One region of the Bacillus thuringiensis genome, then DNA from elsewhere that is predicted to be linked to it. Evidence: predicted binding sites of a transcription regulator. Region 1 holds the regulator's gene; each other region holds the start of a gene.

Region 1 (6,295 bases):
TGGTGGGTTATCGTTACATACATTTTAATGCAGTTATCTGGCGTTGTTGGATTACCACTTCTCCTAAAAACAGGACTCTATGATAATAGAGGGTTTACCATTGAGGAAAAAGGACAAATCATAACGGGACACTGGGCAATTATTAGCTTCTTTGTTGCATTATGTATCGTACTTTGGTTACTTAGAACAGATATTCGTGACAGGCATTTAGATTCAACGCGCTCTTCTGTTCCAGCTACAATTGGATGGATTTTCATCGGATTATTCTTAGCTTTCTTTTCACAAATAGTTGCCGGTATGATCGAGATGCAACTACTAGGAATTAAACAAGGTTCAGAAAATACAATGAAACTGATGGAAATTGCACGAACTACGCCTTGGTTCCTTATTGTTGTATCTATAATCGGACCTATCTTAGAAGAAATCGTATTTAGAAAAATTTTATTCGGTGCACTTTATAAGAAGTTCAACTTCTTTATTGCAGCTATCATTAGTTCGCTTGTATTCGCAGCAATTCATTTTGATTTTACTCACTTATTGGTATACACTTCTATGGGGCTCGTATTCGCCTTTTTATATGTAAAAACGAAGCGAATTATCGTTCCTATTGCAGCTCATGTTGCGATGAATACATTAGTCGCTATTGGGCAAATTTTTATGAGCAATGAGCAAATTCAAGAAATGATTAAAGAAGCTGAAAAAATGCAAGGCTTTATCGGAGGATTTTTTGTATGAGAAACTCACCATTGTTCATGGCTGCACTATACTTCCTTCTTGGATGTATCTTTACACGCTTCGCCATTACGAACGTGACAGATACAATCTGGAATGTGTGGACAATACTATTTGCAGTTATGGCAACAATTGATTTTAATTTGGCACTTCGCCTTATATTAGTTAAATTCACAAAGAAGAAACAATAATAAAACGCAGAGGTCGCTTCCTCTGCGTTTTATTGTGGATAGTTTTTCAAAAAGTAAACTAATGTTTGTAACTCTACAGCTAAATCAATATGATGAATTCTAATATTCTCTGATACGTTTAATCGTGCTGGTGTGAAATTCAAAATACCATGCACGCTCGTTTCAGCTAATCTATCTGCTACAGCTTGTGCTACTGTAGCCGGTACTGTTAATATTGCCACTTGTATATCATTTGATAATCTCTCTTCTAATTCATCTAAATGGTATACAGGAATGCCCCCGATTTCTGTTCCAACTTTCTCTTCACTAACATCAAATGCCATTTCAATTTTTGTATTATTGTTTTTCGTGAAATTATAATGTAAGAAAGCGGTCCCTAAATTACCTACTCCAATAAGTGCTACACGCGTGATATCATCTTGATCAAGTGTTTCGCGGAAAAATGATAATAAATAATTTACGTTATATCCGTATCCCTTTTTCCCTAACGCTCCAAAATACGAAAAATCTCTTCGTATTGTTGCGGAATCTACTTTTACCGCTTCACTCAATTCGGCCGATGAAACACGCTGCTTACCAGAAAGAGATAAGTTTTGGATAAATCGATAGTATAGAGGCAATCTTTTAGCAGTGGCTTGTGGAATCTTTTGCTGATCCATATGACCTCTCCTCTCTTCCTATCTTTATTCATATACTTTAATCAAATACAGAAGTTTAGCACTCATTAAATTCCTTGTATAATAAAGAGAAGAAGTATTCTCTCTTATTTTAAACTATACACTATTTTTAGTATGATTGAGAAATATAAACATGGCAAAGTTAAGAAATTATTTGAGGTGAAAACATTGATTTTATTACAAGTAAATGGACTTTCGAAATTATACGGTGCAGAAACAATTCTTGCAAACATAAAATTGGAAGTACAAACAAAAGATCGTATCGCATTAGTTGGAAGGAATGGAGCTGGAAAATCTACATTATTAAAAATTATCGCTGGTGAATTATCACATGATGGTGGCGAAATTATAAAACCGAAAGATGTCTCAATCGGGTATTTAGCTCAAAATACCGGCCTAGAAACGTCTTTAACAATTTGGGATGAAATGCTAACCGTCTTTACCCACTTACAGCAAATGGAGACAAAACTTCGAAGGCTTGAGCAAGAAATGGGAAAAGAAGAAAACTTTTCAAACGAAGCTATATATGAAAGATTGTTAGCTGATTATGACCAATTGCAACTCAATTATAAAGATCAAGGTGGATATCAATATGAAGCGGATATTCGCTCCATTTTAAGCGGCCTTGGCTTCCCAGTTGAAACGCACCAGACGACGATTTCTACTTTAAGCGGTGGGCAAAAAACAAGATTAGCTCTCGGGAAATTATTATTAACAAAACCAGACTTACTTATTTTGGACGAGCCTACAAACCATTTAGACATCGAAACATTAACATGGCTTGAGCAATATTTACAAGGTTATCCTGGCGCAATATTAATCGTTTCACATGACCGTTATTTCTTAGACAAACTCGTTACACAAGTATATGAAATTTCGAATAAAGAAAGCAGACGATTTGTTGGTAACTACAGTAAATATTTAGACTTAAAATCAGCCTTATACGAGCAAGAAATGAAACGTTACGAAAAACAACAAGATGAAATCGCAAAACTTGAGGACTTCGTTCAAAAGAATATAGCTCGCGCCTCTACAACGAAACGTGCTCAAAGTCGCCGTAAACAACTAGACAGAATGGAATTATTAACGAGACCATTAGGTGATTCTAAGTCAGCATCATTCCACTTCGATATTGAAAAGCAAAGTGGAAATGATGTTTTACAAGTAAAGGATGCAACCATTGGCTATGATGAGGACCCTATAATTGAAAACGTAACTATGCGCTTAACTCGCGGAGATAGTGTTGCTTTAGTTGGTCCAAACGGAATTGGGAAATCTACATTATTAAAATCTATTGTGAATAAGTTACCACTATTAAATGGTGATGTTTCTTTCGGATCAAATGTATCTGTTGGTTATTATGATCAAGAGCAAGCAAACTTAACATCTTCTAAACGGGTTTTAAATGAACTATGGGATGAATATCCACTGCAACCTGAAAAAGAAATCCGTACTATACTTGGGAATTTTTTATTCACAGGAGATGATGTACTGAAACCAGTATCTTCCCTTAGTGGTGGACAAAAAGCTCGATTAGCTCTTGCGAAACTTATGATGCAAAAGTCAAATTTATTAATTCTGGATGAGCCTACGAACCACCTTGATTTAAATAGTAAAGAGATTTTAGAGAATGCTTTAATTGATTATCCAGGGACTCTTCTATTTGTCTCACATGACCGCTACTTTATTAACCGTGTAACAACGACTGTGGTTGAGTTATCAACAGAAGGTGCACAGGAATATTTAGGGGATTACGATTACTATGTGGAGAAGAAAAATGAAATGATTGAACGCGCAGCATTTGAACAACAAGAACAGCAAGAAAATCAGGCACCTGTTCAAAAAACTGTAGCTCAAGAAAAATTAAATTATCTCGAAGAAAAAGAGCGTAAACAATTAGAACGTCAACGCACTCGAAAAATTGAAGAACTAGAACAAAACATCTTAAACTTAGAAGAAGAAATTGCTACGTTAGAAGATCAACTTTGCTTACCAGAAATATATGCAGATTATGAAAAAGCGAGTGAAATTACAACAAAAAAACAAACGCTACAAGAACAACTTGAAACTTGTATGGCAGAATGGGAAGAGCTGCATGTATAAGAGTATTTAATAAATAAGGAAGATGTCTCATCAGTCATGATTTCTGACTATGCGACATCTTTTTTTAAGTACATAAATAATTTTTTGAATATATCAATGGTAACTCGGGATATTTCAACGATTTTTCAAATACATCTATCGTAACCCTATATATATAAACGATTCGACACGAAATATCGATTTACCGACAAGGATTGACAATATCAGCACCCTCTATAATGGAGGGATATTTCAAAATGTTTTTCAGGGATATCTTCTTACTTTTTATTTCCCGAAAAACAATACATCCAAAGGTCAGACTTCATCTAGTTTATCCACAAACTTATACACATATCCACCTTTATAAAATAGCTACTAAAACAACTTTTCCACATTATCCACAACTAACAAAAAAGTTATCAACACTTCATATACACAACAAAACCCACATTATCAACAGATAATATGGGTTTTATCCACAAGCTGTGGTTAATTATGTGCATAACTATGCTTCAATATCTAATCCTGGATTCGCATTTAAGGCTAATGTTGCACGCTTGCCTTGTTCATACGCAATTGTCCCTGCCGCTGCAATCATTGCTGCATTATCTGTGCATAAAGATAGCGGTGGAATAATTAGTTCAATGTTTTCTTTTTGTGCAAATTCCTCTTCTAATCGCGCACGAAGTCCTTTATTAGCAGCTACTCCACCAGCAAGAAGTAATTGCTTTACATTATAAGCTTCTGCTGCACGAGCTGCTTTCGTTACAAGTACATCTATTACACTTTCTTGGAAACTTGCCGCTAAATCTTCTGGTTTAATTTCTATACCACGTTGTTTCGCGTTATGCACAGTGTTGATAACTGCTGATTTCAATCCACTAAAGCTAAAATCATATGAATTCGGTTCTAGCCATGCACGAGGCAAATCAATTGTTGGTTCTCCTTCATGTGCAAGACGATCAATATGCGGACCACCTGGATATGGCATAGATAACGTACGAGCTACTTTATCATATGCTTCTCCAGCTGCATCATCTCGCGTTTCACCAATTACTTCAAATGAACCATGTTCTTTCATATAAACAAGTTCTGTATGCCCACCAGATACAACAAGTGATAATAGCGGGAATTGAACTTCTTTTACTAAACGGTTCGCATAAATATGACCAGCAATATGATGAACACCGACTAGCGGAATATCATGTGCAAAAGCTACTGCCTTCGCTGCATTTACCCCAATTAGAAGTGCTCCTACTAAACCAGGCCCTTCTGTTACAGCAATTGCATCAATATCATCAAATGTGATATTTGCTTCTTTTAAAGCTTCTTCTAACACAACTGTAATTTCTTCTACATGATGACGGGATGCAATCTCTGGTACAACCCCGCCAAAACGTTTATGACTTTCGATTTGTGATGCAACGACATTCGCAATAATTTCCGTTCCATTTTTAACAACCGCTACCGCTGTTTCATCACAGCTCGTTTCAATCCCAAGTATAATCGTATTTTTTTCCATTATATATTCACCCACATTACAAGACCATCTTCCTGATTGTCTGCATAGTATCGTTTACGAATTCCACCATTTTGAAATCCGTATTTTTTGTATAACTGCTTTGCTACTTCATTTGATACACGTACTTCAAGCGTCATTGTTTTTACTCCTAGTTCTTTCGCTTCTGAAATAACTGCTTTCAATAAGGCATCTCCTAATTTTTGACCTCGGTATTCTGGCAAAATAGCTATATTTGTTATATGTGATTCATCAATAATTATCCACAATCCACAATATCCGATTACACGACCATCTTTTTCTAACACAATATAATGTGCATGTTCATTCATCGTTATTTCACGGTGAAAGGCATCTGCAGTCCAAGGAGTTGAAAAAGATACTTCTTCAATAGCTACAATTTGAGCAATATCATCAAGTTCCATCTTTCTAAATATCATATCCATCTTCTGCAAGGCCCCTACTTGTTTTGACTTTCCAACCACTTTGTTTCAGCTTCAGCTAAACGAAGATAGCTTGGAACAAACGTATGCACATCTTGTTCTTCTTTTTGTAATCCTAAGAATGCTAGCTCACTTGGTCTTGGATTATTTTTAGTAAAAGGAGCGAATACAGCTTGATCACCTAAATGTTCTATAATTGTTTCTTTATGCAATTTAACATCATTACCGATAAATAAAACAGGCTGTCCTTTATCTTTTAACATTTGCAACCAGTCCACAATAAGAATAATTCGGTCTTCTTCTATTGAAGTTAACTGCTCTCCTTCATATGTATATAATCCAGTATAAATTTGCCCACGTCTTCCATCAAATAAAGGACAAATTAACCCATTAAAGTTAGCACCGTTTGCAGCTACTACCTCTAAACTTGATACACCTACAATTGGTATTTGAAGTGACCAAGCTAATGTTTTTGCCGCTGTCACGCCTATGCGAACACCTGTATATGATCCAGGTCCAGCAGCTACTACGATTTTAGTTAATTCCTTCGGTTTTACACCACATTCTTTTAACAGTTGCTCTACAGCTGGCATAAGACGTACAGAATGGTTTTTCGTCAAATTTGTAATGATTTCCCCAATCACGTTTCCT
Region 2 (6,295 bases), 240 kb from region 1:
CAACATGATGTAGTGTTTCATTTAGCAGCAATTTTAGGTGTTAAAACGACAATGGAAAAAAGTATAGAGCTCATTGAAACGAATTTTGATGGAACGAGAAACATTTTACAAGCAGCATTAAAAGGAAAGAAGAAAGTAGTTTTTGCATCTACTTCAGAAGTATATGGTAAAGGCAAACCGCCTTTCTCTGAAGAAGGAGATCGATTGTACGGGGCAACTTCTAAAATTCGCTGGAGTTATGCAGTTTGTAAAACGTTAGAAGAAACATTATGTTTAGGATACGCATTAGAAGGCTTACCTGTAACGATTGTTCGTTATTTTAATATTTATGGTCCAAGAGCGAAAGATGGTCCATATGCAGGGGTAATCCCACGATTTATCCGTGCAGCTTTGCAAGGAGAAGACATTCTCGTATATGGAGATGGAAAGCAGACACGTTGCTTTACGTATGTGAGTGATGCGGTAGAAGCAACAATTCGGGCAATGGATGAGAAGGTAAATGGTGAGATTATTAATATAGGTTCTGAGAATGAACAGAGTATAAAAGAAGTAGCAGAAACAATTAAAAAACTAACGAAATCTTCTTCGAAAATTGTACAAGTTCCTTTTGAGGAAGTATATCCACATGGCTTTGAAGAAATTCCAAATAGAAGGCCGAACGTAACGAAGTTAAGAGAACTTGTTCAATTTCAAGCGACAGTAACGTGGGAACAAGGATTGAAAGAAACTATTAAATGGTTTCGTGAAGAAAACAATGGCTAAGTCGCTATCAGTTATTATTCCTGCAAGTAATGAAGTAGATACGATTTCAGACGTTATTCAATCGATAAAACCGTTAAATCCAGTAGAGATTATTGTAATAGCAAATGGTTGTAACGATGGTACAGAAGAGGTTGCTGATCGGTTAGGATGTAAAATAATTAGGCATAAAGAACTATTAGGAAACGATGTTGGGCGTGCAGTTGGCGCAAAAGATGCAATAGGTGATGTATTACTATTTATAGATGGGGACTTTGCTATTCCAACTTCAAAATTACAATTATTTCTTAATCCAATTTTACATGATCAGACTGACATCGTTTTAAATAATTTGGACGCATTATTTTTAAAGAATCAAAAACCACATTCTATTACAGTATGGCGCCAAATATTAAATGCAATGTTAGAGCGCGAAGAATTAAAAATAGATTCTTTATTATCTGTACCTCATGCGTTGACGAAAGAAGTCGTCCAAAGTATTGGATATGAATGTTTAGTTAATCCTATTGTAGCTCATTTACGTATAGCACAAAGTAAATGGAGAATTAGCCGTCATTGTGCTATTGATGTTATCACGCCAAATAAATTTCGACCGATTGAACATGCTGCATATGGCACGAGCCTTTCTCAATCTGAAAAACGAATGATAGGTGATCATATAGAAGCAGTTGCAGAACGAATAGTAAGTAGTGATACACGCGGGGGATATTATGATGGAAATAGGAAAAGGAATAGCGTCTATCATACTTTAAGTTTTGAAGATTTTTATCAAGGCTGGGGCGTTACATCCAATTTGTATAAAGGAAAGCAACTATCGGTTGTTATTCCTGTACAAAATGAAGAGAAAACAATTGGAAACGTTATAGAAGAGCTTCGTAAAATTGAACCTTTTGAAATCATCGTAGTCGTAAATGGTTCGTCAGATAAAACAGCAACGATTGCAAAAGACAAAGGCGCAACAACAATTATATATAAAGAAGCCCTTGGAAACGATGTAGGGCGTTCACTTGGAACTTATTTTGCAAAAGGAGAAATTGTGTTATTTATAGATGGTGATTTTGTTATTCCAGCTAGTGAGTTATATCCTTTTACAAAAGCTATAGCAGATGGAAAGGACGTCGCATTAAATGATTTAAATCATTATTTAGATTTAAGAGTACCACTTCATCTTGTAACTGCATTTAAGTATGCACTAAATTTAGCTTGTGATAGAAAGGATTTAGGGGTAGGCTCACTTATTGCGGTACCTAATGCATTTAGCCACAAGTGTTTGAAAGCAATTGGATATAAATCTTTATTGTCACCTTGTGTAGCACAAGTGAAGGCTCTTCTTTCTGGATTTGAAATTGCATGTGTATGTCGTGTTGAGGTTGATAAGATGAACCGTATTCGTCCCAGTGAACATTTTGCAAAAATAGGTCATCCTCCAGCTGTACTTCGAATTATAGGTGATCATATAGAAGGACTAGAGCAAATAATTGCATTAACAGACAATCGTGGCGGATTCTATGATGGCAATAGAAAAAGAGATGTTTTATAGAAGTAACAAAAAAAGTGTACAACATGTGTACACTTTTTTGTTCTGTTATAAAAACTATAACAGATTAGGAGATAAGAGTATTACAGCTCTACAATGGGTATTGTTCTTATATTACAAAATAGGACTCGTATATAAGGATACCAAAAAAATACAATTAAGGAAAGGGTTAATTTTAAAGACTTTTAAATGAAGTTAACACTATATATATAGTAGTTTGCTCAACATTTCACAAACATGTCACAACTAATTCGTTCACTTTCGTAAAAAAGTAGTATTCTAAGTGTGTAAGCTGTTATATAAAAAATCTTAGTCCTGTACTAATCAAAAATGGAGGAGATTAGGATGACTCAAGTATTAGAAAATGTTAAAAACGCATGGGAAAACTTTAAAGGTGAAAAATGGAAAGCAGAGATTGATGTTCGCGATTTCATTTTAAATAATGTAAACGTTTTCGAAGGAGACGAATCTTTCTTAGCAGAAGCAACTGAAGCAACGAAACAACTTTGGGATCAAGTAATGGATTTAACAACAAAAGAACGTGAAAACGGTGGCGTTCTTGATATGGATACAAAAATTGTTTCTTCTATTACATCACATGACCCAGGATACTTAAATAAAGATATTGAAAAAGTAGTCGGTTTCCAGACTGATAAACCATTTAAACGTTCTTTACAACCATATGGTGGTATTCGTATGGCAGAACAAGCTTGTGAATCTTATGGATACGAAATGGATAAAGAACTTAGTCGTATTTTTAGAGATTGGAGAAAAACTCATAACCAAGGTGTATTTGATGCTTATACACCAGAAATGAGAAATGCACGTAAATCAGGTGTTATTACTGGTCTTCCAGATGCATACGGTCGTGGACGCATTATCGGTGACTATCGACGCGTAGCATTATATGGTATTGATCATTTAATTGAAGCGAAAAAAGCTGATTTGAATTTAACTGGTGGTGTAATGAGCGAAGATACAATGCGTTTACGCGAAGAGTTATCTGAGCAAATGCGTGCACTTCAAGAACTAAAACAAATGGCTGCTTCTCATGGTTTCGATATTTCTAAACCAGCAACAAATGCAAAAGAAGCATTCCAGTGGTTATACTTCGCATATCTTGCAGCGATTAAAGAGCAAAACGGAGCTGCAATGAGTCTTGGACGTACTTCTACATTCTTAGATATTTACATTGAAAGAGATTTAGCAAATGGTACTTTAACAGAAGAAGAAGTACAAGAAATTGTAGATCACTTCATTATGAAATTACGTCTTGTGAAATTCGCAAGAACACCTGATTATAATGAATTATTCTCTGGTGACCCAACTTGGGTAACTGAATCTATCGGTGGTATGGCATTAGATGGTCGTCCATTAGTAACAAAGAACTCATTCCGTTTCTTGCATACATTAGATAATTTAGGACCAGCTCCAGAACCGAATTTAACAGTTCTTTGGTCTAAACAATTACCAGAGAACTTTAAAAACTACTGTGCGAAAATGTCCATCAAAACATCAGCAATTCAATATGAAAATGATGACATTATGCGTGCTGATTACGGCGATGATTACGGAATTGCTTGTTGTGTATCTGCAATGAGAATCGGTAAACAAATGCAGTTCTTTGGAGCTCGTGCAAACTTAGCGAAAGCATTATTATATGCGATTAACGGTGGTAAAGATGAAAAATCAAAAGCACAAGTTGGTCCTGAGTACGCACCAATTACTTCTGAAGTATTAAATTATGAAGAAGTTATGCATAAGTTTGATATGACAATGGAATGGTTAGCGGGTCTATATTTAAATACATTAAATGTTATCCATTACATGCATGATAAATATAGCTATGAACGTATTGAAATGGCACTTCATGATACAAATGTTCTTCGTACAATGGCAACAGGTATCGCGGGTCTATCTGTAGTAGCAGACTCATTAAGTGCAATTAAATACGCACAAGTAAAACCAATCCGTGATGAAAATGGTATTGCGGTGGACTTCGAAATTGAAGGAGACTTCCCTAAATACGGTAACAATGATGATCGTGTAGATGAGATCGCTGTAAATCTCGTGAAAACATTTATGAATAAACTTCGTAAACATAAAACATATCGTAATTCCGTTCATACAATGTCAATTTTAACTATTACATCTAACGTTGTATATGGTAAGAAAACAGGTAACACTCCAGATGGACGCCGTACTGGAGAACCATTTGCACCAGGTGCAAATCCAATGCATGGACGTGATACAAAAGGTGCATTAGCTTCATTATTATCTGTAGCTAAATTACCATATGAAGATGCACAAGATGGTATTTCTAATACATTCTCTATCATTCCAAAAGCACTTGGTAAAGAAGATGATGTACAAGTACGTAACTTAGTATCTATGCTTGATGGCTATGCAGTAAAAGAAGGCCATCACTTAAATATTAACGTATTTAATCGTGAAACATTAATGGATGCAATGGAACATCCTGAGAAATATCCACAATTAACAATTCGCGTATCTGGTTACGCTGTAAACTTTATTAAATTAACTCGTGAACAACAAATTGATGTAATTAACCGTACAATGCATGAAAGCATGTAAATGAAAAAAGTATCCCTTCGCTTTTAATATATAGCGAAGGGAGGCTGTTTCAATAAAGGAGGAAGTAACATGGTAAAAGGAAGAATACATTCTGTAGAGTCTTGTGGTACTGTTGATGGCCCAGGGATTCGTTATGTCATATTTACACAAGGGTGTTTATTACGTTGTCAATATTGTCATAATGCGGATACGTGGGAAATCGGTAAAGGTAAAGAAATAACAGTTGAAGAAGTGATGCAGGATGTGACATGTTACCTTCCATTTATTGAAGCCTCCGGAGGCGGTATAACAGTTAGCGGTGGAGAACCATTATTACAGCTAGACTTTTTAATTGAGTTGTTTAAAAAGTGTAAAGAGGCTGGTATCCATACAACAATCGACTCTTCTGGTGGTTGTTATTCTGAGGAACCAGAATTCCAAAATAAGCTAGATATTTTAATGGATTATACAGATTTAGTTTTATTGGATTTGAAACATATTGATTCCAAAAAGCATCGTAAATTAACAGGGAAACCAAATGAACATATTTTACAATTTGCTCGTTATTTATCGGATAAGAATAAACCGATTTGGGTACGACACGTATTAGTTCCCGGTGTTACGGATAATGAAGAGGATCTACAAAAACTATCTAGCTTTATTCAAAGTCTGTCTAATGTTCAAAAAGTTGAAGTGTTACCATATCATAAGCTTGGTGTATATAAATGGGAGGCGCTTGGACACAAGTACCCACTCGCAAATGTAGAACCACCTACTGAGAAAAATGTAGAACATGCTAAACATATTTTACAAGCGGTCTAATCCAAATATTGGATTAGGCTTTTTGCTTTCTTTACAATAAAATCTAGAGTATATATTGATAAAAGAGTATACTGAAAGTAGAATATCCATAATTTTGTACGGAATAAGTGGAGAAATTTACATAATTGTAAAGGGAAATCAAAATAGTAAAAAGAATTAAGAAGTAAAAGAGTGAGTATCATGGAATAGAGAACATTTGTAAGTTATTGCGAAAGCTCTTATAGGAAAGTATAATGTAAAGATATGAGCACAGATAGGATTAAGGGGTCAATCTTATATGCTTTGCATATCCACGACAGGTACATAGCTGAAAAGGGAATTATTAGAATCTGTTTATGTAATTTTTAAGGAAAATGTTTTTCCTATTGTCGTATATGCAATATGGAGAAACAAAAAGCTAGGAGTGGATTTGTTTGATAAAAAACCCCAAGGTTTTAATATTAACTGCACATTACGGTAATGGTCATGTGCAAGTAGCAAAAACATTAGAACAAACATTTCGCCAAAAAGGAATTGAAGATGTTATTGTATGCGACTTGTTTGGAGAATCACATCCATTTATAACTGACATTACAAAATATCTATATTTAAAAAGTTATACAA
Region 3 (6,295 bases), 1.8 Mb from region 1:
TATAGAAGCAAGCCACCCTGCCCACCAACTATATGATAAATCTGCTAAATTTGAGCCGTGATGCGGTGTAGCAAGTGTAATAACATTTCCAACAAATCGATTCGCACCATATTCAACTAATGCGGCTTGTGTATCAATACCACCTTTACTATGTGCTACAATATTAACTTTTTTACCGAAATGATTATATATTTCTTCAAGTTTTTGTGCTAACAATTTTCCGTTATCCCACTGACTAGCCGAACCTTTCCCAGCAGCATCATATAATTGTATAAACACTGTTTGATAGCCTGCTTTCAAAGCATAATCATACATATCATTTATATCATGATATACTGTCTTTCCATACCAACTATCAGCATTACCATTTCTTCCTTGTACAAAGAGAATTGGTGGTTTATTCTCATCATAATTAGCAGGTGTTTGGCCTAAAAACCATTCTCCAGGTGTGAATACTTCTGTATCAGGAAACCCCTTTCCAAGCTCTTTTACAACTTCTGCCTGTACATTTGTGCTAATCGTTGGAGCCATGATAAAAAATACAATTAGTAAGGCCACAAATCTTCTCATCAGTCGCATATTACTCCCCCTATTTTTTTGAAAGAAGGTGTTCTTTATAATATTTTATATTTTCCCTTCCTTAATAATAGCTAATCTTTTATTTTAAAAAGATGTTAGCCCTATTTTTAGAAGGTTACTAGTTGTATACCCTCTTCCTTAACTCTCGTTATTCTCTTTGTTTCTACCTCTTCCTTTTGATAGAATACGACAAAAAAGTTTCTCAATAATTGTTAACTTCGTTACATCCAGATATTTTTTAAATCATTATTGTTTATATAAAGCATACAAATCTTGAAAAAATTTTAGTGAAAAAACACTTTATTACTAGTTAGTTATTTAAAAATATAATAAAGATATGTATTTTCTTTTCATTAAATACAAACTAATTTTAAAGGAGCTTATATTATAAGACTTTCCTACGATTAAAAATTAAACTGAAATTTCCGAATAGAAAATCACATTTCCAGAAACATATATTATGATAATTTTCGCGCACTTGAATTAACTTTTTAGAAGTACTAACCTATCGGTGAGCAGAAGAAAATTCTGTAAAAAGAAAGGAGAATGCTTTATGATGACCAATTTACAAAAGGAGTTTTTTAAACGATTAAAAATTCCTGCAAAAGTAATAACATTTGATGATTTAGATGAAATCTTATTAAAAATGGGAATGATTCTCCCCTATGAAAATCTTGATATTATGGCTGGTACTATTAAAAATATTTCAAAAGATAACTTAATAGAAAAGTTACTTATTCAAAAACGAGGTGGACTGTGTTATGAATTAAACTCCTTATTGTATTATTTTTTAATTGATTGTGGGTTTCAAGTATACAAAGTAGCCGGTACTGTTTATAATCTGTACGATAATATATGGAAACCCGATGATGGTCATGTCATTATCATATTAAGTCATGAGGATAAAGATTATGTTGTGGATGCAGGTTTTGCATCTCATCTCCCTTTACATCCAGTCCCTTTTAACGGAGAAGTCATCTCCTCTCAAACAGGAGAATATCGAATTCGTAAGCGAAATACTCGAAAAGGTACGCATATTTTAGAAATGAGAAAAGGAGCTAACGGAGAATCTACAAGTTTCTTACAATCTGAACCTTCAAATGCATGGAAAATAGGCTATGCTTTCACTTTAGATCCAATAGATGAGAAAAAAGTGAATAACATTCAAAAAGTGATTGTAGAGCATAAAGAATCTCCTTTTAATAAAGGAGCTATCACTTGTAAATTAACTACTTATGGTCACATATCATTAACAAATAAAAATTATACAGAAACCTTTAAAGGCACCAAAAATAAACGACCAATAGAATCTAAAGATTATGCTCGCATTCTTCGTGACTCTTTTGGAATAACGCAAGAGAAATATGTAGGAAAAACACTAGAAAGAGGCTAGTTGACTACAAGTATTTCATAATAAAGCAGATTCTATATTTAGAATCTGCTTTATTTTATATTTTGTTATAAATTAATTTAATTTTGTTGTTACCCTTTAATTTTCAATTATATACTCATCATCATATTTATCGTATTGTAGCCCTTCCCCTATCTTTGACTCCGTAACTTGATCTCTTAAAAACGGTGCAGCATCCATTTTGCTAGTTGCAATTTCAATTCCATATTTTTTCGTTAAATGAGCTAACTCTATTAAAAACCACTCTCTTCGCAATGTAACTGGAATATCCAATGTTTTTCTTTTCATATATAATAGCACCTCTTTTATTTTCATAACTTAAAAACATCACTGGATGCACTTATTAAAACTACCTTTCACCGCTAACATCCAATGAAACATTATAGTATATGCATGTCCATTTCAAACGTGCTATCACAAATATGATATTTAAGTTTACATAATTACATTATGTAATAGTAGAAAAGAAAGGCATGTCCCTTCCTCTTCTACTATAGAGATTTAAATTAAGAACATCTTGGTACACCTAAAGCTAAAAATAAACCTGCTACTCCCGCAGTAATCGGTACTTTTAACGTAATAACATCGTCTACCTTCGTTACTAAAAAGTAAGCATTACCTTCTTGTAATATACAAGTTACCAACAATTGAAATTCCATTCAAATCTCCTCCTTTCAATCGATATACTATAATTTATGAAATCTCTTTCAAAAAGTAATAGGAAATATATCTATTTTTCCTTATATATAAAATAAATGTTTATAGGTCTAGTAAAAATATTAATTTTCTAAATTTATATAATACGTGTAATATCCAATAAGTTCCTATATAATCAATAAAGAAAATCTTACAAATGGAGGTATGAAAATGGAGGTTTTGAGTAATATTGGTGCAGCTTTATTTTTTATTGCTTTTATTCTTTTAATCTTATGTATCATTTCATTCTTTAAGAAAAATGGAAAAGCAAAACAATATGGTCGTCCTACCGTTATTCTTTTTATGATTTCAATTATATTAATAGTGACCGGTACAACAACATCTGAACACCCAGTCATCGAATTTTTTGCTATTTTAAGTTTCATTCTATTTATATTCTTCCTTGTACTTGCAATATTATCTGTTATTAAGAAGACAGGTGTAGCGAAAAAACAATTTATTATTACAGCCGTATTATTTGTCATTTTTGTTGCGCTATTAGGTATTTCAGCTCCTTCTTCTGAAAAAACGACAGCAACTAGTACAAAAGTTGCCTCTAACAATGAAGAACAAAAAAATAGCGAACAGAAAAAAGAACTAGAAAAGAAAGAGGCGGATGAAAAAACTCAAAAGCAAGAAGATGAGAAGCGTCAAGCCGAGGAACAAGCTCGTAAACAAGAAGATGAAAAACGTCTAGCCGAGGAACAAGCTCGTAAGCAACAAGATGAAAAACGTCAGGCTGATGAACAAGCTCGTAAACAACAAGAAGAACAGAAACGTCTAGCTGATGAACAGGCTCGTAAGCAACAAGAAGAACAAAAACGACAAGCTGATGAACAAGCTCGTAAACAACAAGAAGAACAAAAACGTCAGGCTGATGAACAAGCTCGTAAACAACAAGAAGAGCAAAAAGCACAGCAAACTCAAACACAACCCACTTCAGGAAATACTAGTAGTGCATACTACAAAAATTGTGCTGCAGTTAGAGCAGCTGGGAAAGCCCCTTTACATAAAGGGCAACCAGGTTATAGCTCTCATCTTGATCGTGATGGCGATGGAATTGCATGTGAAAAATAGCAATAAAAAAGAAGCTTCTACTAAGCTTCTTTTTTATTAACGCAAAATATTACCACTTATTACTTTCCCCCTTATTTTAATAACATTCTTCTTATTATTCTCAAAAACGACACAGAATAAGTGATTTCAATCACTACATAGATTTTAATTTATCGCTATTCTTAATTTAGTTATTACATTCAAACTTTATGGAGGCGTTCATATGAAACATGCATTTACTGAAACTTCTATTGTCGGTGAGATCGTTACACAATTCCCGAAAGCTAGTGATCTTTTTAAATCATATAGAATAGACTTTTGTTGTGGTGGCAATAAACCACTTATTGATGCAATTCATGAAAGAAATTTATCAGCAACAGAAGTACTTACAGAATTAAATACACTTTATAATAATACGAAACGATTAAATGAATCTGAAATTGATTGGAAAAATGCTTCTTATCGTGAATTGATTGATTATGTTATAAATAAGCATCATCGCTATTTAAATGAAGAATTACCACAGTTAAGTCCGTATGTGACAAAAGTATTACGCGTCCACGGAGCAAGTCAGCCTCACTTAGCTCAAATTCATAAGCTATTTCACGAATTAAAGATGGAATTAGAACAACATTTAATTAAAGAAGAAACAGAAGATTTCCCATTAATTTTAGAATTTGAACAAAATCCAATTGAAGAAAACTATGTGAAATTACGTAAAGTAGTAGATGAGTTGGAAAATGAACATAACCACGCAGGCAACATTATTAAAGAGCTTCGTAAAGTTACAAATGACTTTACTCCTCCAGAAGGAGCTTGCGGCACTTATCGACTTGTTTACCAACGCCTTGAAGCACTAGAGTCTGATTTATTTGAACATATTCATTTAGAAAATAACATTTTATTTCCACGTGCAATTACGAGAGTATAAATCAAGTGCAGGACATGAGTATACATACTTATGTCCTGTTTTTTCATTTGGTAAAGAATATACACATCCCTCTCGAATAAATCCGAATTTTAACAATTTGTGAATCATTATAAAAATGTGATAAATATCACATCTCCCCTTTTTTTGATTTTCTATAATAGAAATATAATCCTTTGTTCAACATTTCACAGAAAAAGGGGAAACGAAAATGAAAAAACGTTTAATTATGATCGGAAATGGTATGGCTGGCATACGCTGTATGGAAGAAATATTAAAACATAATAGTGATTCATATGAGATTACTATTTTTGGAGATGAACCGCATCCAAACTACAATCGCATTATGCTCTCTCACGTTTTACAAGGCAAAACAAATATGCAAGATATCATTATGAATGAATATAGTTGGTACGAAGAGAATGAGATAACTTTATATACAAACGAAAGAGTTCAAAGTATTGACCGAGAAGAAAAAGTCATTGTCACAGAAAAAAATCGTACTCTTACATATGACAAACTTATTATCGCAACAGGTTCTAGTGCTTTTATTTTACCTGTTGAAGGTTCTACTCTTCCTGGTGTAACAGGATTTCGAACAATTGAAGATACACAATTTATGATAGACACCGCTAAAGAAAAGAAAAAGGCCGTTGTTATTGGTGGTGGGTTACTTGGTTTAGAAGCCGCAAGAGGTCTTATTGACTTAGGGATGGACGTACATGTTGTTCATTTAATGCCAAACTTAATGGAGCAGCAACTAGATACGAAAGCAGCTTCTCTATTACGCGAAGATTTAGAAGCGCAAGGCATGAAGTTTCTAACGGAAAAGAAAACTGTAAAGATTCTTGGTACAGACCATGTTGAGGGCATTCAATTTGAAGATGGTGAAGTTGTAGATTGTGATTTAATCGTAATGGCTGTCGGAATACGCCCAAATACGCAAATAGCAAAAGATGCTGGTTTAATTGTAAATCGCGGTATTGTAGTCAATGACTATATGCTAACAAATGATGAGTCCATTTATGCAGTTGGAGAATGTGCGGAACATGACGGTATCGCATATGGACTTGTTGCTCCTCTTTATGAACAAGGTGCGATATTAGCAAAACATATAACGAATTTACAAACTGATGGATATTCGGGCAGTATCGTCGGTACGCAATTAAAAGTTGCTGGTTGTGATTTATTCTCTGCTGGTCAAATTTATGAAGATGATCAAACGAAAGCAATATCCATCTTTGATGAATGTAAACGTTCCTATAAAAAAGTATTAATTCGTGATAATAAAGTCGTCGGTATCGTTTTATATGGTGACACAGCTGACGGTACACGCCTCTTTAGCATGTTAAAGAAAGAAGAAGATATACAAGAATATACACCAGTTTCCATTCTTCACAAAGCTGGTGAAGAGAGTGAACTTGACGTTGCTACAATGAGTGCGGATGACACGATTTGTGGATGTAATGGTGTTACGAAAGGTACAATCGTTCACGCCATTTTAGAACAAGAGTTAACGACTTTTGAAGAAGTTAAAGGCTGTACGAAAGCCGCAGGGTCTTGTGGCAAATGTCGTCCGCTTGTGGAACAAGTTTTATCTCATACACTTGGAGATGCTTTTGATG
Region 4 (6,295 bases), 680 kb from region 1:
CGCTAACTCTGGACTTGTTTTTTCTTCACTACGCTCAAGTAATACTACTGCATTTTGAATAGTCGGTGTACCTTTATGCGCAATCCCTTGTAGTTTCGTTAAATTTCCTGATACTTTAAAGCTAAATCCACCAGCTGGTGTTTGTTTCGGAATTAAAATGCGGAACTTTTCTCCTACATTAAATTCTGTTTTTGTTTCGCCTTTTTCATTTGCAAATTTCACGCCCGCTGGTGCACCTGTTGCTTGCACTTTATATGTTCCGCTTTTTGCATTTGTTTCTACTGTATATAAACCTGTTTCAAAGAAATCATTTTTTAATACTGCTTCTTGTTCTTCTGTAGGAGTTACACTCATCGTAATTTCTTGTAACTCTTCACTAGCGTTTGCTTTTGCAACGATGTCTTTCGTTACTTTCTCTACATTTTTATTGCGGAAATCTAAATCATTAACATTAATTTGTTTTAACGCATTCCACACTGCCAGCTGCGTTGCGTAATGCGCCTCTCTCCAATCAGATACTCCTAATTCTTGTGGGCTCTTTTGTGGATATCCATTCAACAGTACACGGTACACATTAATATCCACTTTACCCATTTCTGGTAAATCTTGACCACTCGGAGATTTTAAATCTACATTTAAGCAAAATGCAATTTTTCCATCTGCCGTTTTAATAAGTTCTGTTCGAATTGGTTTCTTCTTTGACTTACTATAACTCCAATCCATTTCATACTTTGTATGGTCCATAACTTCTGCGAATGCTTTTTGAAGTGGGAATAATACAAATAAGACACTTAAAAACATAGCTACAAGTTTGAACGATTGCTTTATATTCATGTTTACAGCCCCTTAATAACAAACTTAATACTAAGTAGTATTTAATTAGAAAATATTTTTATGCACAAAAAAAAGAGTGCATAAAAGCACTCTTTTTTCTTTCTTACTTTAATCTTAGAAATCGAAGTTATCAGGATCTGGACCAACGCGGTGATTTTGGTTTAACGCATCGATTTTTTCCATGTCTTCTTTTGTTAATTCAAAGTTAAATACATCAGCATTTGCAATAATGCGGTGTTCTTTCGTTGATTTTGGAATTGTAATTACTCCGTTTTGAAGATCCCAACGTAAAATTACTTGTGCTGTTGTTTTACCGTGTTTCTCAGCAATTGCTTGTAATGTTTCATTATCTAATAATTGACCTTGCATAAGTGGTGACCATGCTTCCATTTGAATACCTTGTTCTTTACAGAAAGCTTGTAATTCTTTTTGTGTTAAACGAGGGTGGTATTCTACTTGGTTAATCATTGGCTTAATTTCTGCATCTTTCATTACATCTTGTAAGTGATGAATTTGGAAGTTACTTACGCCAATTGCACGTACGCGATCTTCTTTATAAAGTGTTTCTAACGCTCTCCACGTATTTTTATATTTTCCTTCTACAGGCCAGTGAACAAGATATAGGTCTAAATAATCTAATTCTAATTTCTTTAAGCTCTCTTCGTATGCAGCAATTGTTTCTTCGTACCCTTGATCTGCGTTCCATACTTTTGAAGTAATAAATAATTCTTCTCTTGAAATACCAGTCGCTTCAATACCTGCACGGATTCCTTCACCTACAGCTTTTTCATTTCCGTAAATTGCAGCTGTATCGATGCTACGGTATCCTGCTTTAATTGCTGATTTAATCGCTTCTACAAGTTCTGGTCCTTCTTCTACTTTAAATACACCTAAACCGAACCAAGGCATTTCTACACCATTATTTAATACTGTTTTACTTTGTAAGTTTTTCATTTTATTTTCTCTCCTTTTATTTTACTTGATCTCTTTTTTCTAATGTCATGCTCCATGCTGTTAAAATCACAGCACCTACTACCATAAGACCACCTACCCAAGCAGTATGGATTAATCCTAACGAATTCGTTACAAGGCCACCTATATAAGAACCTAAAGCGATCCCTCCGTTAAATGCGGCAATATTAATTGCTGAAGCAACATCAACCGCACTTGGAACAAAGCGCTCTGCCAATATAACTACATATACTTGTAGCCCCGGAACATTCATAAATGCGAATAGTCCCATGAAAATAATTGTGATTAATCCAGCTACTTTAAATGGCGCTGTAAATGTTAAAACAAATAATATGATCGCTTGAATAAAGAACATGTAAAATAGCGCTCGAATCGGATTATGATTCGATAATTTCCCGCCAACCATATTCCCTATCGCAATTGCGATTCCATACACTAATAAAATGATAGTAACGGTACTTGCTTCAAATCCTGTTACTTCTTGTAATAGTGGTGATAAATACGTAAATGTTACGAATGTACCACCGTATCCAAGTGCAGTAATAATGAAAACAAGTAATAGTCTTCCATTTTTAATTAATTTAAATTGATCACGAAACGATACAGGTACACCATTTTTTAAATTAGATGGGACAAGTATACTGTTTGCGATGAAAGCAATAATTCCAATTACGACAATCGCCATAAATGACGCTCTCCAGCCAAACTCTTGACCGATAAATGTTCCAATTGGCACACCAGTAATAGTCGCAACTGTTAATCCAGTAAACATAATCGCAATTGCGCTAGCACGTTTATTCTCCGGTACGATTGCAGCCGCAATTGTAGATCCAATTGACATAAACACACCATGTGCAAACGCAGATACAATTCTTGCGATAATTAATACAGTGAAGCTTGTTGCTACCGCCGCAATGCCATTACCAATAATGAAAATAACCATAATCCACATTAATAATGTCTTTCGCGACATACTAGCCGTTAACGCTGTTAAAACAGGTGCTCCTACCGCTGCTCCTAACGCATATAAGGAAACCGTTAAACCGGCTGTTGTAACCGAAACATTTAAATCTTTCGAAATAGATGGTAGTAAACCGACACTAATAAACTCGGTCGTACCAATCCCAAACGCACTAATTGCTAGTGCTAATAAAGCAAACATACTTCTTCGATTCGTCTGAACTTCCGAAGATGATACTGTATATGAACTCAATTGAATTCCTCCTTATTACAAGAAATCCAATCATAATAGTATGATAAAAAGGCCCTTTTATCTTCTAAAACATATATTTCATACTTACAAATGCTATTATGAATGGTTTCATTCTTTTTTTGAAGAACGCACTTTAAAGTACGATAGGCACTAAAAAGTAACATAGTCACTTTTTAGTACCGTACTACTCATTTGCCTCTTACATGTGCTATTATGAAACATATTTAACATAATAAAAAGTACGTACTTTAAAGTGCTATAGGTACTAAAAAGTAACATTTGTATTATTAAACTTACTTTACTCAAAAAGGGAGGGTTTCATATGAAGAAATACAATATTCCTGTAGAGGCGACTTTAGAAGTTATCGGCGGCAAATGGAAAGTTGTTATTCTTTGTCACTTAACGAAAGGTACAAAGAGAACGAGTGAATTAAAACGCTCCATGCCTGGTATTACACAAAAAATGTTAACGCAGCAATTACGTGAATTAGAAGACGACGGGGTCATTCAAAGAAAAGTATACAACCAAGTCCCACCGAAAGTAGAATATTCTCTTACCGACTACGGTTGGTCTTTAGAATCCATTCTTGACTCTCTTTGTTCTTGGGGCGAATGCCATCTTGAAAAAGAAGGTAACACATCGATGCTAATTGCGGAAGGTGAATAATAGGAAAAAGAAAAAAACGAACATGAATTTGTTCGTTTTTTCCTTTTTTTCTATATATATATGTACATTTCTAACTGAAACAAAATATTTTATACGCTTTCATACCTTGTCAGCACTACGTTATACACTCAATATCAAATAATTAGGAATCATTTTTATGTTAACATAGGTGTATATAGTATATAATATAGGATATATATTATATACACTTTCCGGTAACGGAGCTTTTCCATTATGCGGACAAGCCATATATCGGACAGTTCATAAATAATAAGTAAGACGTTATGGTTTTAGATTTATGTTTGCAGCTTACTTGCTGTCATAAATTTAAAGGCATTTTATTGTGTTTTGTGAAACTTTGCATAAAGTTTCGTAAACGTTTACTATCTTACTTATAAAAAATAAGAGTATTGCTATCGTAAAGGAGAATTGGAGATGCCAGAAACTATGACTCAAACAAAGCCAGAACAAGAAACTGTACAAATTTCTGCTAGCCAAGGACAACTTGATGTACTTGATCAGTTGTTAAAACCTGAGGTACAAGAATCATTAACAACACTAGTAGAACAGCTTCCAAAATTAACTGAGCTTGTTAACATTTTAACTAAGTCTTATGACTTCGCTCAAACTGTTGCTACTGATGAAGTATTAAAAAGCGACACTGTTGGTGCAATTACAGAGCTTGTAGAACCTGTAAAAGATACAGTGAAAAGCATGGCTGCAACTGCAATCGAAGCGAAAGATCGTGCTGACGAAAGTACTGAAGTTATCGGCCTATTCGGTCTATTAAAATTACTAAAAGATCCACAAGCACAAAAAATGTTCCGCTTTGTGAACGCATATCTTCAAATTAGTGCAGAACGTAACAATAAATAATTTAACTTATAACAACAATTAGTAAAGACGGGGGATATCATACTATGTCAAAACAAATTGTCATCTTAGGCGCTGGTTATGGCGGTCTTCTTGCCGCTTTAAACGTACGTAAATATTACAGCAAATCAGAAGCACAAGTTACAGTGATTAACCAATACCCAACACACCAAATCATCACTGAACTACACCGCCTTGCAGCTGGTAACGTTGCTGAGCAAGCAATTGCAATGCCACTTACAAAGCTTTTCAAAGGTAAAGATATCGATCTTAAAATCGCAACAGTTGAGTCATTCTCTGTTGATAGCAAAGAAATCAAACTAGCTGGTGGCACTACTTTATCTTACGATGCACTTGTAGTTGCTTTAGGAAGTAAAACTGCTTACTTCGGTATTCCAGGACTAGAAGAAAACAGCATGGTATTAAAATCTGCTGCTGATGCAAACAAAATCTACAAACACGTTGAAGACCGTATTCGTGAATACGCGAAAACGAAAAACGAAGCTGATGCTACAATCGTAATCGGTGGTGGCGGATTAACTGGCGTTGAGCTAGTTGGTGAGCTTGCTGACATTATGCCTAAACTTGCAAAAAGCCACGGCGTAAATCCAAAAGAAGTTAAACTTCTTCTTGTTGAAGCAGGTCCAAAAATCCTTCCAGTATTACCAGATCACTTAATCGAACGTGCAACTACTAGCCTAGAAGCACGCGGTGTTACATTCTTAACAGGTCTTCCTGTAACAAACGTTGCTGGCAATGAAATCGACTTAAAAGACGGTCAAAAACTTGTTGCTAACACATTCGTTTGGACAGGTGGCGTTCAAGGTAACCCATTAATCGGTGAATCAGGTCTTGAAGTTAACCGTGGACGTGCAACAGTTGATGCATACCTACAATCTACTTCTCACAAAGACGTATTCGTTGCTGGAGACAGCGCTGTTGTCTTCTCTCCAGACGGTCGTCCATACCCACCAACTGCACAAATCGCTTGGCAAATGGGTGAGTTAATTGGATACAACTTATACGCAGCACTAGAAGGCAAAGCATTCGAAGAGTTCGCACCTGTAAACTCTGGAACACTTGCTAGTCTAGGACGTAAAGATGCTGTTGCTACAATTGGAGCAAGCAATACTCCACTTAAAGGCTTACCAGCATCATTAATGAAAGAAGCAAGTAACGTTCGTTACTTATCACACATTAAAGGTCTATTCAGCTTAGCTTACTAATCTGAATATAAGCCCGAATCATGCCCAGCATGGTTCGGGCTATTTTTATCCCGCTATTTGCGGGCAGTAAAACTCCCACTGATTAAAGTTTCACTTTATCCGTAATTTTCTCTAATTTATTTATTCGGCAGAAGAATAATATAACCCTTTTAATTATCTAAATTTACTGATTATTTTATGTCTAAATTGTGTATATGAAAGGGATGGAAGTATTCTTCCTACTCCCATCCCTTTCACACAAACTATTCTCCTAATTTCACAAGGCTGTAGTTCTTCTTCCCTTTACGAATAATAATAAATCTTCCATCAAACGAATTTTCTACAGTAACATCCGTACCCACATCTGTTACTTTCTCACCATTCATAGAAATCGCACCATTATTAATGTCCTCGCGTGCTTGTCGTCTAGATGGTTCAATCCCTAAATCGACTAGCCACTCTACGATGTTTTTCGTCTCTTTTGAAGACTGGAATGTTGGCATTTCTTTAAAGCCTTGTTCAATTTCATCA

What was found. Region 1 encodes Rex, which represses fermentation and respiration genes when NADH is low (regulators of the CRP and FNR family bind a similar motif). Its sites were predicted from a motif close to TTGTGAAATATTTCACAA; they were not measured.
Positions count from the first base shown of each region.
Region 2: the regulator Rex is predicted to act here: its motif matches at 2,514-2,531, upstream of pflB (formate C-acetyltransferase).
Region 3: the regulator Rex is predicted to act here: its motif matches at 4,789-4,806, upstream of nirB (NADPH-nitrite reductase large subunit).
Region 4: the regulator Rex is predicted to act here: its motif matches at 4,035-4,052, upstream of AC241_RS25225 (DUF1641 domain-containing protein).

Region 1 is NZ_CP012099.1:249,780-256,074, reverse strand. It holds gene AC241_RS01525 (CPBP family intramembrane glutamic endopeptidase) at 1-735, shown strand, start outside; gene AC241_RS01520 (YdiK family protein) at 732-923, shown strand; gene AC241_RS01515 (redox-sensing transcriptional repressor Rex) at 953-1,582, opposite strand; gene AC241_RS01510 (ABC-F family ATP-binding cassette domain-containing protein) at 1,769-3,703, shown strand; gene tsaD (tRNA (adenosine(37)-N6)-threonylcarbamoyltransferase complex transferase subunit TsaD) at 4,188-5,204, opposite strand; gene rimI (ribosomal protein S18-alanine N-acetyltransferase) at 5,204-5,647, opposite strand; gene tsaB (tRNA (adenosine(37)-N6)-threonylcarbamoyltransferase complex dimerization subunit type 1 TsaB) at 5,662-6,295, opposite strand, start outside.
Region 2 is NZ_CP012099.1:491,615-497,909, forward strand. It holds gene AC241_RS02550 (UDP-N-acetyl-alpha-D-glucosaminuronate decarboxylase) at 1-762, shown strand, start outside; gene AC241_RS02555 (glycosyltransferase family 2 protein) at 755-2,299, shown strand; gene AC241_RS02560 (hypothetical protein) at 2,268-2,489, shown strand; gene pflB (formate C-acetyltransferase) at 2,642-4,891, shown strand; gene pflA (pyruvate formate-lyase-activating protein) at 4,961-5,692, shown strand; gene AC241_RS02575 (diglucosyl diacylglycerol synthase) at 6,106-6,295, shown strand, end outside.
Region 3 is NZ_CP012099.1:2,049,985-2,056,279, reverse strand. It holds gene AC241_RS10785 (esterase/lipase family protein) at 1-579, opposite strand, end outside; gene AC241_RS10780 (arylamine N-acetyltransferase family protein) at 1,133-1,972, shown strand; gene AC241_RS10775 (hypothetical protein) at 2,069-2,278, opposite strand; gene exsG (exosporium protein ExsG) at 2,497-2,649, opposite strand; gene AC241_RS10765 (excalibur calcium-binding domain-containing protein) at 2,858-3,763, shown strand; gene ric (iron-sulfur cluster repair di-iron protein) at 3,966-4,673, shown strand; gene nirB (NADPH-nitrite reductase large subunit) at 4,882-6,295, shown strand, end outside.
Region 4 is NZ_CP012099.1:4,861,569-4,867,863, forward strand. It holds gene AC241_RS25205 (thioester domain-containing protein) at 1-834, opposite strand, end outside; gene AC241_RS25210 (aldo/keto reductase) at 949-1,788, opposite strand; gene AC241_RS25215 (MFS transporter) at 1,805-2,968, opposite strand; gene AC241_RS25220 (winged helix-turn-helix transcriptional regulator) at 3,342-3,686, shown strand; gene AC241_RS25225 (DUF1641 domain-containing protein) at 4,122-4,562, shown strand; gene AC241_RS25230 (NAD(P)/FAD-dependent oxidoreductase) at 4,607-5,785, shown strand; gene tyrS (tyrosine--tRNA ligase) at 6,028-6,295, opposite strand, start outside.